Geothrix sp. 21YS21S-2: one gene and its partners. The protein of the gene in region 2 interacts with the protein of the main gene of each other region in a pairwise test. Links are inferred from orthologs where the notes say so. Each region holds a gene or a part of one and is shown on either strand. Other genes may lie near its edges.

What was found. The genes of interacting proteins can lie anywhere in the genome.
Region 1: the proteins of RAH40_RS09440 (region 2) and RAH40_RS19515 interact in binary tests that used the Escherichia coli proteins (3 or more experiments, as listed by UniProt). The link is inferred for Geothrix sp. 21YS21S-2 from one-to-one orthologs.
Region 3: the proteins of RAH40_RS09440 (region 2) and groL interact in binary tests that used the Escherichia coli proteins (3 or more experiments, as listed by UniProt). The link is inferred for Geothrix sp. 21YS21S-2 from one-to-one orthologs.

The regions. Positions count from the first base shown.
Region 1 is NZ_CP132910.1:4,423,225-4,427,861, reverse strand. Bases 586-3,545 are described here. They hold RAH40_RS19515 (Nramp family divalent metal transporter), read left to right. Parts: upstream 586-1,411; coding sequence 1,412-2,680; downstream 2,681-3,545. Other genes in these bases: RAH40_RS19510 (beta-propeller fold lactonase family protein), read right to left, coding at 2,690-3,545; RAH40_RS19520 (hydrogen peroxide-inducible genes activator), read left to right, coding at 586-1,287. Outside these bases: RAH40_RS19525 (peroxiredoxin), read right to left, coding at 1-252; more of RAH40_RS19520, read left to right, coding at 361-585; more of RAH40_RS19510, read right to left, coding at 3,546-4,399; RAH40_RS19505 (hypothetical protein), read left to right, coding at 4,488-4,637. UniProt on the Escherichia coli protein: H(+)-stimulated, divalent metal cation uptake system. Involved in manganese and iron uptake. Can also transport cadmium, cobalt, zinc and to a lesser extent nickel and copper. Involved in response to reactive oxygen.
Region 2 is NZ_CP132910.1:2,111,495-2,115,945, forward strand. What follows is about bases 550-3,323. They hold RAH40_RS09440 (nucleotide exchange factor GrpE), read left to right. Parts: upstream 550-1,472; coding sequence 1,473-2,174; downstream 2,175-3,323. Other genes in these bases: hrcA (heat-inducible transcriptional repressor HrcA), read left to right, coding at 550-1,437; dnaK (molecular chaperone DnaK), read left to right, coding at 2,214-3,323. In the rest of the region: RAH40_RS09430 (hypothetical protein), read right to left, coding at 1-294; more of hrcA, read left to right, coding at 379-549; more of dnaK, read left to right, coding at 3,324-4,079; molecular chaperone DnaJ, read left to right, coding at 4,092-4,451. UniProt on the Escherichia coli protein: Participates actively in the response to hyperosmotic and heat shock by preventing the aggregation of stress-denatured proteins, in association with DnaK and GrpE. It is the nucleotide exchange factor for DnaK and may function as a thermosensor.
Region 3 is NZ_CP132910.1:572,744-577,404, forward strand. Bases 586-3,569 are described here. They hold groL (chaperonin GroEL), read left to right. Parts: upstream 586-1,250; coding sequence 1,251-2,888; downstream 2,889-3,569. Other genes in these bases: RAH40_RS02600 (zinc ribbon domain-containing protein), read right to left, coding at 586-712; groES (co-chaperone GroES), read left to right, coding at 929-1,216; RAH40_RS02615 (hypothetical protein), read left to right, coding at 3,099-3,569. Outside these bases: more of RAH40_RS02600, read right to left, coding at 5-585; more of RAH40_RS02615, read left to right, coding at 3,570-3,587; RAH40_RS02620 (ferredoxin--NADP reductase), read right to left, coding at 4,415-4,661.

The DNA of each region.
Region 1 (4,637 bases), 2.3 Mb from region 2 along the record:
CCTCCAGGCCAGGTGCACGAAGTGGGTGTCGGTGCTGGCGCCCAGCAGCTGGGCATCCCGGTCCAGGAAGTCGCCGTTGCGTTTCCCGAAGGCGGCGATCTCGGTGGGGCAGACGAAGGTGAAGTCCATGGGCCAGAGGAAGAGGACCTTCCACTGCCCGGCGAAGCTCTCGTGGGTGAGGGTCTGGAACTCCTTGCCGGCGGTCACGGCCTGGAGGGAGAAGGAGGGGAGGTGGTCGCCGACGGTCAGCATGGGGTTTCCTCTGGGGATGGGGAGCAGGATCGCTCCGCCTGACCAGCTTCGCTCCGGCGGCAACCCAGGTCCAAGATATCGATTCTATGTAAGTGATAGGATATGCCTATGGACACCGCCCCCCTTCCCTTCACCCTCCGCCAGATGCAGTACGCCCTCGCCGTGGCGGAGAACCTCAGCTTCAGGAAGGCCGCGGACCTCTGCGCCGTGGCCCAGCCTTCCCTCAGCGCCCAGGTTGCCGCCCTGGAGGAGGCGCTAGGCGTGACCCTCTTCGAGCGGGGGCGGGGGGGCGTGCGGGTCACGCCCCCGGGCCGGGCCCTGCTCGTCCGCATGGGCCGCATGCTCAGGGAGGGGTCGGACCTGGCGCAGGAGGCCCGGTCCTTCGTGGATCCGCTGGCGGGGCCCCTGCGCCTGGGCATCCTCCCCACGCTCGCGCCCTATGTGCTTTCCTTTCTCACGCCGGCCCTGCAGGCGGCGTTCCCCCGCCTGCAGCCCATCTGGATCGAGGGCACCACCGCCACCCTGACCGCGGGACTGCGGGACGGCGGCCTGGAGGGCGCGCTGCTGGCCCTGGAAGCGGACCTCGGCGACCTCGAGACCTTCCCCCTGGGACAGGACCCCTTCCAGGTGTGCCTGCCCGCGGGCCACCGGCTGGCCCGGGGCACGCGCCCCCTGGACCTGGAGGCCCTGGAGGGCGAGCGCATCCTCCTGCTGGATGACGGCCACTGCCTCCGCCACCAGGCCCTGGCCGCCTGCGGCCGCACCCGGGTGGAGGAGCTCGGGTTCCGCGCCACCAGCCTGTCCACCCTGGTCCACATGGTGGCCGGCGGCCTGGGGATCACGCTGCTGCCGCGCCTGGCCGTCGGGACCGAGGCCGCCAGGGCCACGGTGATCCTCCGGCCCCTGGCCCCGCCGGTGCCCTTCCGCACCCTGGCCCTGGCCTGGCGCCCGGGGTCCTACGCCGGCCCTTCCCTCCGGCAGGTGGGGGCGGAGGTGGCGGCCGCCTTCCGGAAGCATCCGGACGGCGGTCGATAATTTTGTGAATTGAACATAATTTAATTGATATCGAGACTCAATCTCGATATTCTTTCTCCAGCGCCGCCAAGGCAACCCGGCGTCCAGCTTCTGCCAGGATGACCTCAGCCCCAGGACAACCCGCATGAAAATTTTAACTGATCTCCAGAACCGGTTCCGCCTGAAGGCGGAGGGCCCCGGCGCCTGGAACCCCCTGCGGTACCTGGGCCCGGGCCTGCTGGTGACCGTGGGCTTCATCGACCCCGGCAACTGGGCCTCCAACGTGGCGGCGGGGGCCTCCCACGGCTACACCCTCCTGTGGATCGTCACCCTGTCCACGGTGATGCTCATCCTGCTCCAGCACAACGCGGCGCACCTGGGCATCGTCACGGGCCTGTGCCTGTCCGAGTCCGCCACCCGGCACACGCCCGCCTGGGTCTCCCGCCCGGTCCTGGGCACGGCGGTGCTGGCGGCCATCGCCACGGCCTTCGCCGAGATCCTGGGCGGGGCCATCGCCCTGGGCATGCTCTTCCATCTCCCCCTCAAGGTGGGCGCCTGCCTCACCACCGCCGTGGTGGCGGGCCTGCTGCTGTGGAACTCCTACCGCGTCCTGGAGAAGGTCGTGGTGGGCTTCGTCTCGCTCATCGGCCTGGCCTTCCTGGCCGAGCTGGCCATGGTCCACACCCACTGGTCCGCGGCCGCGGTGGGCTGGGTGCGGCCCACCGCCGGCCAGGGTTCCATGGTCCTGATCATGAGCATCCTGGGGGCGGTGGTGATGCCCCACAACCTGTTCCTCCACTCGGAGTTCATCCAGAGCCGCCAGTGGAACCTGCAGGGGGAGGAGGCCATCCGCGGGCACCTGCGGTTCGAGCTCTTCGACACCCTCTTCTCCATGGGCGCCGGCTGGGCCATCAACAGCGCCATGATCCTCCTGGCCGCCGCCACCTTCCACCGGCACAACCTCGCCGTCACCACCCTGGAGCAGGCCGCCTCCATGCTGCGCCCCATGGTGGGCCCGGCCTCGGGGACGATCTTCGCGGTGGCGCTCCTCTGCGCCGGCCTGGCCTCCACCCTCACGGCGGCCATGGCCGGGGGCTCCATCTTCGCGGGCATCTTCGGCCAGCCCTTCGACGTGCGGGGCACCTCCAGCCGCGCGGGGGTCCTCGTGACGCTGGTCCCCGCGCTCCTGGCCGTGTTCTTCGTGACGGACACCTTCCGGATGCTCATCCTTTCGCAGATGGTCCTGAGCATCCAGCTGCCGATCACCATCCTGCTGCAGGTGTACCTGACGTCCTCCCGGAAGGTCATGGGCAGCCATGCCAACGACCTTCTGGGAGGGAGCATGCTGTGGGCGGTGGCCACGGTGGTGATCGTGCTCAACCTGATGCTGTTCAGGAGCGCGCTGGCGGCGTGACCGTGCCCGTCACTTCCCGATGGTGACGACGCCCGAGGGCGCGAAACCCGTCTGGACCGTCGGGTTGGCCATGAGCGTGAGCGCGCCCGTGGCCTGGTCGATGGTGTACTGCGCCACGGAGGAGCTGCCCCACCCCGTGTCGCCGCTGGTGGCGTAGGCGAACCGGCCCGAGGACTCCACCGTGATGACGGCGGCGCCCGCCCCGCCCGCCGAGACCGTGGGGGTGGCCATGGCGGTGAGCGCCCCCGTGGCCGGGTCGATGGCGTACTGGGCGACGACCGCGGCGCTGGAGGCGGTCAGGATCGCCACGTAGGCGAACTTGCCCGTGGGGTGGATCGCCAGGGTGAAGGCGTAGGTCCCCGCCTTCACCAGGGCCGGGCTCAGGGGCGTCAGCTGCCCGGTGGACGCGTTGACGCTGAACTGGGCGACGGTGCCGTCGAAATAGTTCGTGACGTAGACGTACGTGCCCGAGGCGAGGGTGGCGGTCTTCACGTCGAAGGCCGAGCCGGACCCGTTGACGCCGCCGGAGGGCACCAGGAACGGGCTGAGCGCCGCCAGCGTCCCGTCGGCATTGATTTTGTACTGGGATACCGTGTTGGCGCCGCCGTTGGCCGCATAGGCGTACGTGCCCGCGGCGACGATGGCGACGGCGTTGGGGCCGTTGCGCCCGTTCGCGGGGTCCCCGCAGGTGACGGTGGCCGGCGCCAGGGCCGCGAGGGCCCCGGTGGAACCCACCGCGTACTGGTTGACGGCGCTGGCCTGCTGGAGGGGGACATAGACGTCGGAGCCCGCGGGATGGACCGCGAGGGCCGAAGGATAGTAGAGCTTGCCGCCGGCAAGGGTCCCCATCAGGACCGTCGGCGTGGCCATGGGCGCAAGGGAGCCGTCCGCGCCCACCGCGAACTGGGCGACGGTGTTGCTGCTCACGTTGGACGCGTAGACGTACCTGCCCAGCGGATCGGCCGCGAGGTACCGGGGATTGTTCCCGGCCGTCGACACCGTCGCCGGGGACAGGGGCGTGAGCGCGCCGTTGGGGCCGATGGAATACTGGGAGATGCTGCCTCCCGAGCCGCCCAGGGTGTTGGCCACGTACGCGTAGCCCCCCGCCCACAGGGCGTAGAGGGTGACGCTGCCGGAGCCCTTCGTGAAGGTCTGGCCCTGCTTGTAGGCCGTGCCGGAGCCGTCCGCCTTGGTCTGCCAGCCCAGGAAGGTGTAGCCGGCATAGGCGAGGCTCCCGGCGTTCCCGAGCACCGTGACGGTCTGCCCCGTCGCGTAGGTGGTGGCATCCACCGGGACGCTTCCGGCCGTCGCGCCGTTGGCGTCATAGGTCACGTTGCCGCTCACCGGGTTGACGGTCCAGTGGGCGTGGAAGGTGAGGTTGGCCGAGCCCATGGCGCAGGTCTGCCCCTGGAGGTAGGTGCTCCCGGTGCCGTCCGCCAGCGTGTTCCAGCCTGCGAAGGCGCTGCCGCTCTTCACGAGGTTCCCGGTGTTCCCGAGGACCGTGACCGCGGCCCCCGGCAGGTAGGCGCCGGTGTCCACCGGAACCGCGCCTCCGGTGTTTCCGTTGCCGGAATACGTCACGGTGTAGGTGGTGGCCGGAGGGGTGACGGGCGTGCCCCCGCCGCCGCCCCCCGAGCACCCCGCCGCCAGCAGGACCACCGCGGCGAGCCCAAGGCCTCGCGCGCCGGTCCGGAAATGCCTCCCAGCTCTGGTTTCCATAACGCCTCCCGCGTTGAGATCCACCTCAGACAGCGGAGGGGAGGGACGGCGTGACTCAGGTTTTTCGCAGGCGGGCTACCTTGGAGGAATGGATTCAACGTCGCGCCTTCGGAACATCCTGGCCTTCTGGCTGCCCCTCGCGGCCGCCTGGCTGATGATGGGCGCGGAGGGACCGTACCTGTCGGCCATCGTGGCCCGGCTGGACCGGCCGGTGGAGAACCTGGCGGCCTTCGGGCTG
Region 2 (4,451 bases):
GTCCTGGTGGGCCAGCGTGGCGTTCTTCTTGGCATCGGCCAGGCGGCGGTCCAGGGCCTTGATCTGGGCCTTGGACATGTGCTGGACCGTGTCGGCGTCGCCGGCCGAAGCGTGCTTGCCCGCCTTGATGTCGGCCATCTCCTTTTCGAGCTGGGCCACCCGTTCATCGGCGGCCTTGGCGGCGGCCTGGGCCTGGATCTCGGCCTCGGTGGGCTTGCGGTCGCACGAAAGCTGCCCGCAGATGATGAAGGAACCAAGGATCCCGGTAAGCAAGAGGGATGATCTAAACGTCATGGGGGACCTCCAGGAAAGACCGAAAAATGAAGTATAGTTGGGACACGCACGACGGGCACCGTCTGCGACCCGGAAATTCCCACCTTGGCGCTCAACCTTTCTCCTCGCAGCGAATCCGTCCTGAAGGCGCTCATCGAGACCTATCTGGTCGAGGGGGAGCCGGTGGGATCGCGCCTCTTGTCCAAGCGCATCCCGGGTTCCTTCTCCTCGGCCACCATCCGCAACGTCCTGGCGGACCTGGAGGACGAGGCCCTCCTGGACCAGCCCCACACCTCCGCGGGCCGCGTGCCCACGGAAAAGGCCTACCGCTACTACGTGGACCACTTCGTCCAGCCCATCCGCCCCGACCCCATCCTGGGGGCCCGGCTCACCGAGGCCATCGGAGGCGTGGAGGGGCAGGCCGGGGACGCCCAGTGGCTGCGCAACGCCAGCCGGGTGCTGAGCGAGGCCATGAAGGGCATCTGCGTCGCCCTGCCCATGCACCTCACCCGGAGCCGCCTGGTGCGGCTCGAATTCGTCCCCCTGGGCCCCGGGAAGCCCCCGGCCCGCATCGTCACGGTGTGGGTGGGCACCGGCGGCGAGGTCGAACACCAGATCATGGAGAACCGCTGGGGCTTCCCCGCGACCAAACTGGTGGAACTGGGGAACTTCGCAACAGCCCACTTCGGGGGGTGCTCCCTTCCCGAGATGCGGGACCGGCTCATCACCGACCTGGAGGGCCAGGCCTCCGACGCCCGGGAACTCAGCCGGCGGCTGTCGGAACTGGCCTCCCGCATGACCCAGCCCATGGATTCCCCCCTGGTGGTCGCCGGCCTGGGCGAGATGGGCCGGTGCCCGGAGTTCCTGGACCCCTCCCGCTTCCGGAACCTGGTGGAGGCCTTCGAGCAGCACGAGCGCCTCGCCCACCTCCTCAACGCCTTCGCCGTGGCGGCCACGTCCGAGGTCCAGCTCCTCCTGGGTTCGGAGAACCCCTTCTTCCAGGAGATGCCCCTGGCCACCGCCCTGCGCACGGTCACCATCAACAGGAGCGCCCAGGTCACCTTCGCCCTGGTGGGCCCCCTGCGCCTGGACTACCGGAAGGTGGCGGGGAGCCTGGCGTGGTGGTCGGATGAAATCCAGAGACGGAAGCCCACATCTGTTTGACGCAGTCCCCTTAACATTTCATTATCGAGTACTCAATGACCGAAAAAATCCAACCCCAAACCACGGACTTCCCCGCCGATCCCCTCCTCCCGGAAAATGACCTCACCGTCGATCTGACCCAGGAGGAGTTTGGCGAAGGGGCGGATCTGCAGGCCCTCGCCGACGAGATCGGCGACTACGAGCCGCCCGCGCCCGAAGCGCCCGCGGAGACGGCGGGCATGAGCCGGGAGGACCTGGAGGCCGAGCTGGCCAAGGCCCGGGCCCGCCTCGAGGCCCTGGAGAAGGCCGAGTCCGACCACAAGGACAAGCACCACCGCCTCATGGCCGACTTCACCAACCACCGGAACCGCGTGGGCCGCGAGACGCAGCTGGCCGTGACGCTGGCCGAGCGCAAGGTGCTCCTGGAGCTCCTGCCCGTGCTGGACAGCTTCGAGCGCTGCATCAACGCCACCTACACCAGCCTCGAGGACTTCCACGCCGGCGTGGTCCTCATCCACCGCCAGATGCAGGAGGCCCTGCGCAAGGCCGGCGTGGAGCCCCTGACCCTGAACGTCGGCGACCCCTTCGACGCCCAGCATGCCGAGGCCCTCACCACCACGAGCCAGGCCAGTCTCCCCGACGGGTCCGTGGCCGCCATCTACGAGCGCGGCTACTACCTGCGCGACCAGCTGCTCAGGCCCGCCCGGGTCATCGTCAACAACCATCCCGAAGGGGATCCCACGCAGGATCCCTCCTGAACACCGTAACGCCCACATCGCCCACTCGGGAGTAACGCAATGGCCGGCAAGCTCATCGGAATCGACCTGGGAACCACCAACAGCTGCGCGTGCGTCATGGAAGGCGGCGAGCGCCGCGTCATCCCCAACCGGGAGGGGAGCCGCACCACGCCGTCGGTGGTGGCATTCACCGACAAGGGCGACGTCCTGGTGGGGCACATCGCCAAGCGCCAGGCCGTCACCAACCCCCAGCGCACCCTGTTCGCGGTCAAGCGCCTCATCGGGCAGAAGTTCGGCTCCGACCAGGTGCAGGAGGCCATGGGCAAGCTGCCCTTCCCGGTGGTCAAGGCCCCCAACGGCGACGCCTGGCTCGGCGTGGGCGACCGCGGCTACGCCCCCCCCGAGATCTCGGCCATCATCCTCAAGGCCCTGAAGGCGTCGGCCGAGGCCTTCCTCCACGAGGAGGTCTCCGACGCCGTCATCACGGTCCCGGCCTACTTCGACGACGCCCAGCGCCAGGCCACGAAGGACGCCGGGCGCATCGCCGGCCTCAACGTCCAGCGCATCATCAACGAGCCCACCGCCGCGGCCCTGGCCTACGGCCTGGACAAGAAGGGCCTCAAGCAGACCCTGGCCATCTACGACTTCGGCGGCGGCACCTTCGATTTCACGATCATGGAGATGAACGACGGCGTGTTCGAGGTGCTGGCCACCAGCGGCGACACGTTCCTGGGGGGCGAGGACTTCGACCAGGCCATCCTCATGTGGCTGGTGGAGCACTTCCGCAACTCGACCGGCATCGACCTCACCAAGGACCGCATGGCCCTCCAGCGGCTCAAGGAGGCCTCCGAGAAGGCCAAGTGCGAGCTCTCCACCCTGGACCGGGTGGAGGTGCGCCTGCCCTTCATCGCCCAGGGCCCCACCGGCCCGCAGCACCTGGAGTCCACCCTCACCCGGGAGGACCTGGAGAACATGGTGGCCGACCTCGTGGCCCGCACCATGGGCCCCGTGCAGGACGCCCTGAAGCAGGCCCGCAAGACGGCCCTGGACGTGGACGAGGTGATCCTCGTGGGCGGCCAGACCCGCATGCCCCTGGTGCAGCAGGTCGTGAAGGACTTCTTCGGCCGCGAGCCCAACCGCGACATCAACCCCGACGAGGTGGTGGCCGCGGGCGCCTCGATCCAGGGCGCCGTCCTCACCGGCGAGGTGACGGACCTGGTGCTGCTGGACGTGACGCCCCTCTCCCTGGGCATCGAGACCCAGGGCGGCGGCTACGTGAAGATCATCCAGCGCAACACCACCGTCCCCACCCGGGACAGCCGGACCTTCACCACCGTCACCGACAACCAGAGCCGGGTCGAGGTGCACGTCCTCCAGGGCGAGCGCGAGCTGGCCGAGCACAACAAGAGCCTGGGCCGGTTCGACCTCATCAACCTGCCGCCCCTGCCCAAGGGCGTGCCCCAGATCGAGGTGGCCTTCGAGATCGACTCCAACGGCATCGTGAAGGTCTCCGCCAAGGACCTCCTCACGGGCCTCGAGCAGAGCATGAGCATGCGGCCCTCCTCGGGCCTGTCCGAGCTGGAGATCCAGGCGATGCTCCGGGAGGCCCAGAACAACCAGGAGGCCGACGCGAGGCGCCGCGACGAGCTCAAGTACATCGCCTCCGCCGAGGGCCTCCTCTTCTCCTGCGACCGCAGCTTCACCGAGTGCGGGAAGTTCCTGGCCCTGGAGGAGCAGACCCTGGTGCGCGACACGCTCAACGCCGTGCGCATGGCCGTGGCCAACAAGGACATGGCCGCCGTCAAGTCCTCGGAGGAGCAGCTCCTCGAAGTGCAGAAGCTGCTCACCAACGCCGTCCTCGTGGCCAGCGAGTCCATGATGAACTCCCTGGACGGGGAGGATGGAGCGGAAAACCGCCCCAGGTGATATTCTGGTGGGATGAAGCGCGACTACTATGAAGTACTGGGCGTAGGCAAGGAAGCCACCCTCGACGAGATCAAGAAGGCCTACCGCAGGCTGGCCATGCAGTTCCACCCGGACCAGAATCCCGGGAACAAGGAAGCGGAAGAAAAGTTCAAGGAGGCCGCCGAGGCCTACTCGGTCCTCTCCGATCCCGCCAAACGCCAGCATTTCGACCAGTACGGCTTCGCCTCCTCCGGCGGCCAGGGGCAGAACTTCCAGTTCGACCCCAACCAGTTCGCCGGCTTCGAGGACCTCCTGGGGTCCTTCTTCGGGGGGGGCGGCGGCGGGATCTTCGCCGACCTCTTCGGGGGCGGGGGCCGCAGGCGCTCCTCCGGA
Region 3 (4,661 bases), 1.5 Mb from region 2 along the record:
AAGCTCACTGGAGTTGTGCGGGATCGTAGATGATTCGCTGGCAGGACTCGCAATAGAGGTTCTTCTCTTCCCGGAGCTGGGCCAGGAACGGGGTTCTCAGGCGGGTGCGGCAGCCGCCGCAGGAACCCTTGTCGATGGGGACCACGGCGCGGCCCTGGCGCTGCTGGAGGAGCCGGTCGAACTTGACCAGCACGGCGGGGTCCACGGCCTCGGAGATCTCCGCCCGGCGCTTCTGGAGGCGGCGTTCACCCTCCACCTGGTTCTCGTGCTCGGAGAGGAAGACCGCCCGGAGCTCGTCGAACTGCTTCTGCGCCTCGGCCTGCCGGGTGCGCATCTCGCCCTCGGCCCGTTCCAGGGCCTCGATGCGGGTCTCCACGTCCTTCAGGGGGCGGGCGATGGCGGTCTTCTGCCGCTGGCGGTCGTCCAGCTCGCGGATGGCCAGGGTGAACTGCGCCTTCTGCTTCGTCTCCTTGACGGCGGCCTTGGACAGGTCCTCCTGCTTCTGGGCGGCGGCGAGGTTCGTGGTGAGGGTGGCCTGCTGGGTCCGGGAGGACGCCAGGGCCCTGCCGGTCTCCTCGAGCTTTTTCGCCAGCATCTTGAGTTCGGAATCCAGGGCGGCCAGGTCGGGCGGGAATGCGCTCAGGTCCCTTTGGATGACGTGCAGATTGTCATGCACGGTCTGGAGTTCGATCAGGAGGGAAAGCTGACTCATTCCTCTAGCCTACCCCCAAGCGGACCGTGGAGGCGGGGCAATCTCCTCCAAAGATCGAAATAAAATGATTAATAAAATGTGAGCCAATTAGGCTCAAGCATGGAATGCCCCCCTTGACATCCATTTGGGGGCGGGCTAGATTAGCACTCGCTGATAGTAAGTGCTAACAGCCACCCCGGGGGACGCTCCCGGGTCCCTTTTCACACGGAGGCCATCATGGCAATCAAGCCCCTATACGATCGTGTCCTGCTCAAGCGCAGCGAGCCTGCCGAAACGGTCAAGGGAGGGATCATCATCCCCGACACCGCCAAGGAGAAGCCCATGGAAGCCGAGGTCGTGGCGGTGGGCGACGGCAAGTTCGCCGAGGACGGCAAGCGCATCCCCATGTCCGTCAAGGCCGGCAACAAGGTCCTGATCGGCAAGTACACCGGCACCGAAGTGAAGATCGAAGGCATCGACCACGTCATCGTTCGCGAAGACGAGATCCTCGCCATCGTCGGCTAGAAACGAATTCCGGAAACCCTTCAGGAGATAAACAATGTCCGCCAAATCCATCATCTACGCCGAAGAAGCCCGCCAGGCCATCCTGCGCGGGGTCAACAAGCTCGCCGACGCCGTGCAGGTCACCCTCGGCCCCAAAGGCCGCAACGTCCTGATCGAGAAGAAGTTCGGTTCCCCCCTCATGACCAAGGACGGCGTCACCGTCGCCAAGGAGATCGAGCTCAAGGACAAGCACGAGAACATGGGCGCCCAGCTGGTCCGTGAAGTGGCCTCCAAGACCTCCGACATCGCCGGCGACGGCACCACCACCGCCACCGTGCTGGCCCGCGCCATCTACAAGGAAGGCATCAAGGCCGTCGTGAGCGGCGCCAACACCATGGAGATCAAGAAGGGCATCGATCTCGCCGTGGATTGCGTCGTCGCCGCCATCGACGAGATCAAGAAGCCCGTCGAGGGCAACGCCATCGCCCAGGTGGGCGCCATTTCCGCCAACGGCGACCAGGAGATCGGCAAGATCATCGCCGACGCCATGGCCAAGGTCGGCAAGGACGGCGTCATCACCGTGGAAGAGGCCAAGGGCCGCGACACCGAGCTCACCGTCGTCGAGGGCATGCAGTTCGACCGCGGCTACCTCAGCCCCTACTTCGTCACCAACCCCGACCAGATGAAGGTCGAGCTGGAGAGCCCCCTCGTCCTGATCTACGAGAAGAAGATCTCCAACATGCGCGACCTCCTGCCCCTCCTGGAGCAGGTCGTCAACAGCCGCCGCCCCCTGCTGATCATCGCCGAGGACGTGGACGGCGAGGCCCTGGCCACCCTGGTGGTCAACAAGATCCGCGGCACCCTCAACATCGCCGCCGTCAAGGCCCCCGGCTTCGGGGACCGCCGCAAGGCCATGCTCGAGGACATCGCCATCCTCACCGGCGGCAAGGCCGTCACCGAGGATCTCGGCCTCAAGCTCGAGAACCTGAAGATCGAGGATCTCGGCACCGCCAAGAAGATCGTCATCGACAAGGAGAACACCACCATCATCGAGGGCGCCGGCGAGCCCAGCGCCATCCAGGGCCGCGTCAAGCAGATCCGCTCGCAGGTGGAGATCTCCACCAGCGACTACGACAAGGAGAAGCTGCAGGAGCGCCTGGCCAAGCTCGTGGGCGGCGTCGCCGTCATCAAGGTGGGCGCGGCTTCCGAAACCGAGATGAAGGAGAAGAAGGCCCGCGTCGAGGACGCCATGCACGCCACCAAGGCCGCCGTCGAGGACGGCATCGTGGCCGGCGGCGGCGTCGCGCTGCTCCGCTCCCTGGTCAAGCTCGCCACCCTGAAGCTCACCGGCGACCAGGCCACGGGCGTGGAGATCGTCAAGAAGTCCCTGGAGGAGCCCCTCCGCCAGATCGCCAACAACGCCGGCGTGGAAGGCAGCGTCATCGTCAACCGCGTCAAGGAGGAGAAGGGCAACTTCGGCTTCAACGCCGCCACCGGCGAGTTCGGCGACATGGTGGCCTTCGGCGTCATCGACCCCGCCAAGGTGACCAAGAGCGCCCTGCGCAACGCCGCCTCCGTGGCGTCCATGATGCTCACCACCGAAGCCATCGTCTGCGACCTGCCCGAGGACAAGAAGAATCCTCCCATGGGCGGCCCCGGCGGCATGGGCGGCGGCATGGAAGACATGTACTAGCCACGGCCTTAAGGGCAAAAGGGGAAGGGGCCTTTCGGGGCCCCTTTCTTTTTGCCGGGGAGCGAACCTGTCCGCCCTTGCGCGCATCCTCTCGGCATGGCGTTAGGCCGTCCTTATCCCTGTCCACCCCCGTCCATCCCCGGCAAAACCAAACGAAAAATTAGCCGGGAAAGAGGATGAAAAAAGGTTTCCCTGTCCCCAAGGTGGAGCGTGCGAATTTCAAGATCCTGGATCCTTCCTTCCCTGCTGATCGGAGCGGGCGCCGTCGCGGGTGCGCAGGACACGCTGGCCAGCGGTGCGAGCCTCGCCAAGGGGCAGTCTCTCACCTCCCGCAACGGGGCGTATCGCCTGGACGTGCGGGACGACGGCAAGGTGGCGGTGTACCGCCTGGCTCCGGCCGCGGTCCTGCAGTGGGAGTCGCCCGGGGAGGGCTTCGAGGGCGCGGGCGCCCTAACGATGCGGGAGGACGGCAATCTGGTGCTCACGGACGCCGACGGCGCCACCCGTTGGCACACCGCTACGGCGGGGCCCCTTGCACGCCTGGTTCTGGAGGACGATGGCGCCCTTTGCGTCCGGAGCGGCACCGGCAGCCTCTGGATGGCCGGCGCCGTGACGGTGCGGATCGTCCTGCCCTTGGCTGAGCTGCGCAAGGCCATCCAGGATGAGGACGCCGTCCGGGGGACCTGCGTCATCCTATGACAGGCAGAAGCGGCCTCCTTCCTCCTTGAGTCGACAGACCCAAGATGTCCGAAGTCCACTGCTGCCGACCTGTTGCCCGATGAACCCGGCAAACGCCATCGAAGGGTCCCTCGCCGAGGAATAGAAGAAGATCTTTTCTCGGCGGACCTCGGCCCCTCGGCGCCTCGGCGAGAGGCTTTTCGTCTCAACCTGCCTGGATGATGGGGGTCAGGACGGCCTCCCACGACCAGCCCCAGCCTCCCTTCCAGACAAAAGCCAAAGCATGGATGGGTCTGCGCCTCCCCCAGTCCCGTTAAGAACCAATTTCGAGGCAATTGCCGGATTCTGCCAGGACCCAGGGCTGGAGTTCAACCGGCGAAGGTTTCCCTCACATGGTGATACCCTCTTGGGTAATCGATCCAGCTCAAGGCGAATCATCCCTTCCAACGGCCAGCCATACGGATGGCCTCCTTCTCCCGGTCTTCGTGGGGCGAATCATGGACAACGATATTACCCGCTGGGTGGTCATCGCTCTCCTCAACATTCCTTTGTACCTCGGACTTGGATGGGTGATCTTTCGAAGCTGGAGCGGCTTTTGGGAATGTGTCCGTTTCTACTTCACGCCAGATTGGTTCTCCATGATTCGAGGCGAGCTCATGGAAGACTGGTGGGGAACGCTGAAGATCTTTGTCTTCGTGGCGCTATGCGTCGGCGCTGTGTGCGGCGAGCACGAATTCTTCTTCGGTGCCAGGCCCAAGCCCCCCCAGCCATCCCTAGCGATAAGCGCCTTGAATTTCAGCTCCATCATTCAATGTCCGTCTGAGAGGGTGTCTGCTGATCAGCCGGGGTCAAGCTCCGCCGAACCGCCTCGCGAGTTCCTCCACCGCCTCCGGATCGGCCTCCGCCTTGAAGTTGAAGAACACCTCCGAGGTGACCTGGGGCGCCGGAACCCCGCACAGCGCCAGGGCGGCCTTCACCTCCGCGAGCATGGCCCCGTTGCCCACCAGGTGGAAATGGCAGGCCCGGGGGTCCCTTACCAGGGCCGCCGCGCTTGTGCCGACGCGGCCCCGCAGGCCGGTCCACCCGGGTCCGGGC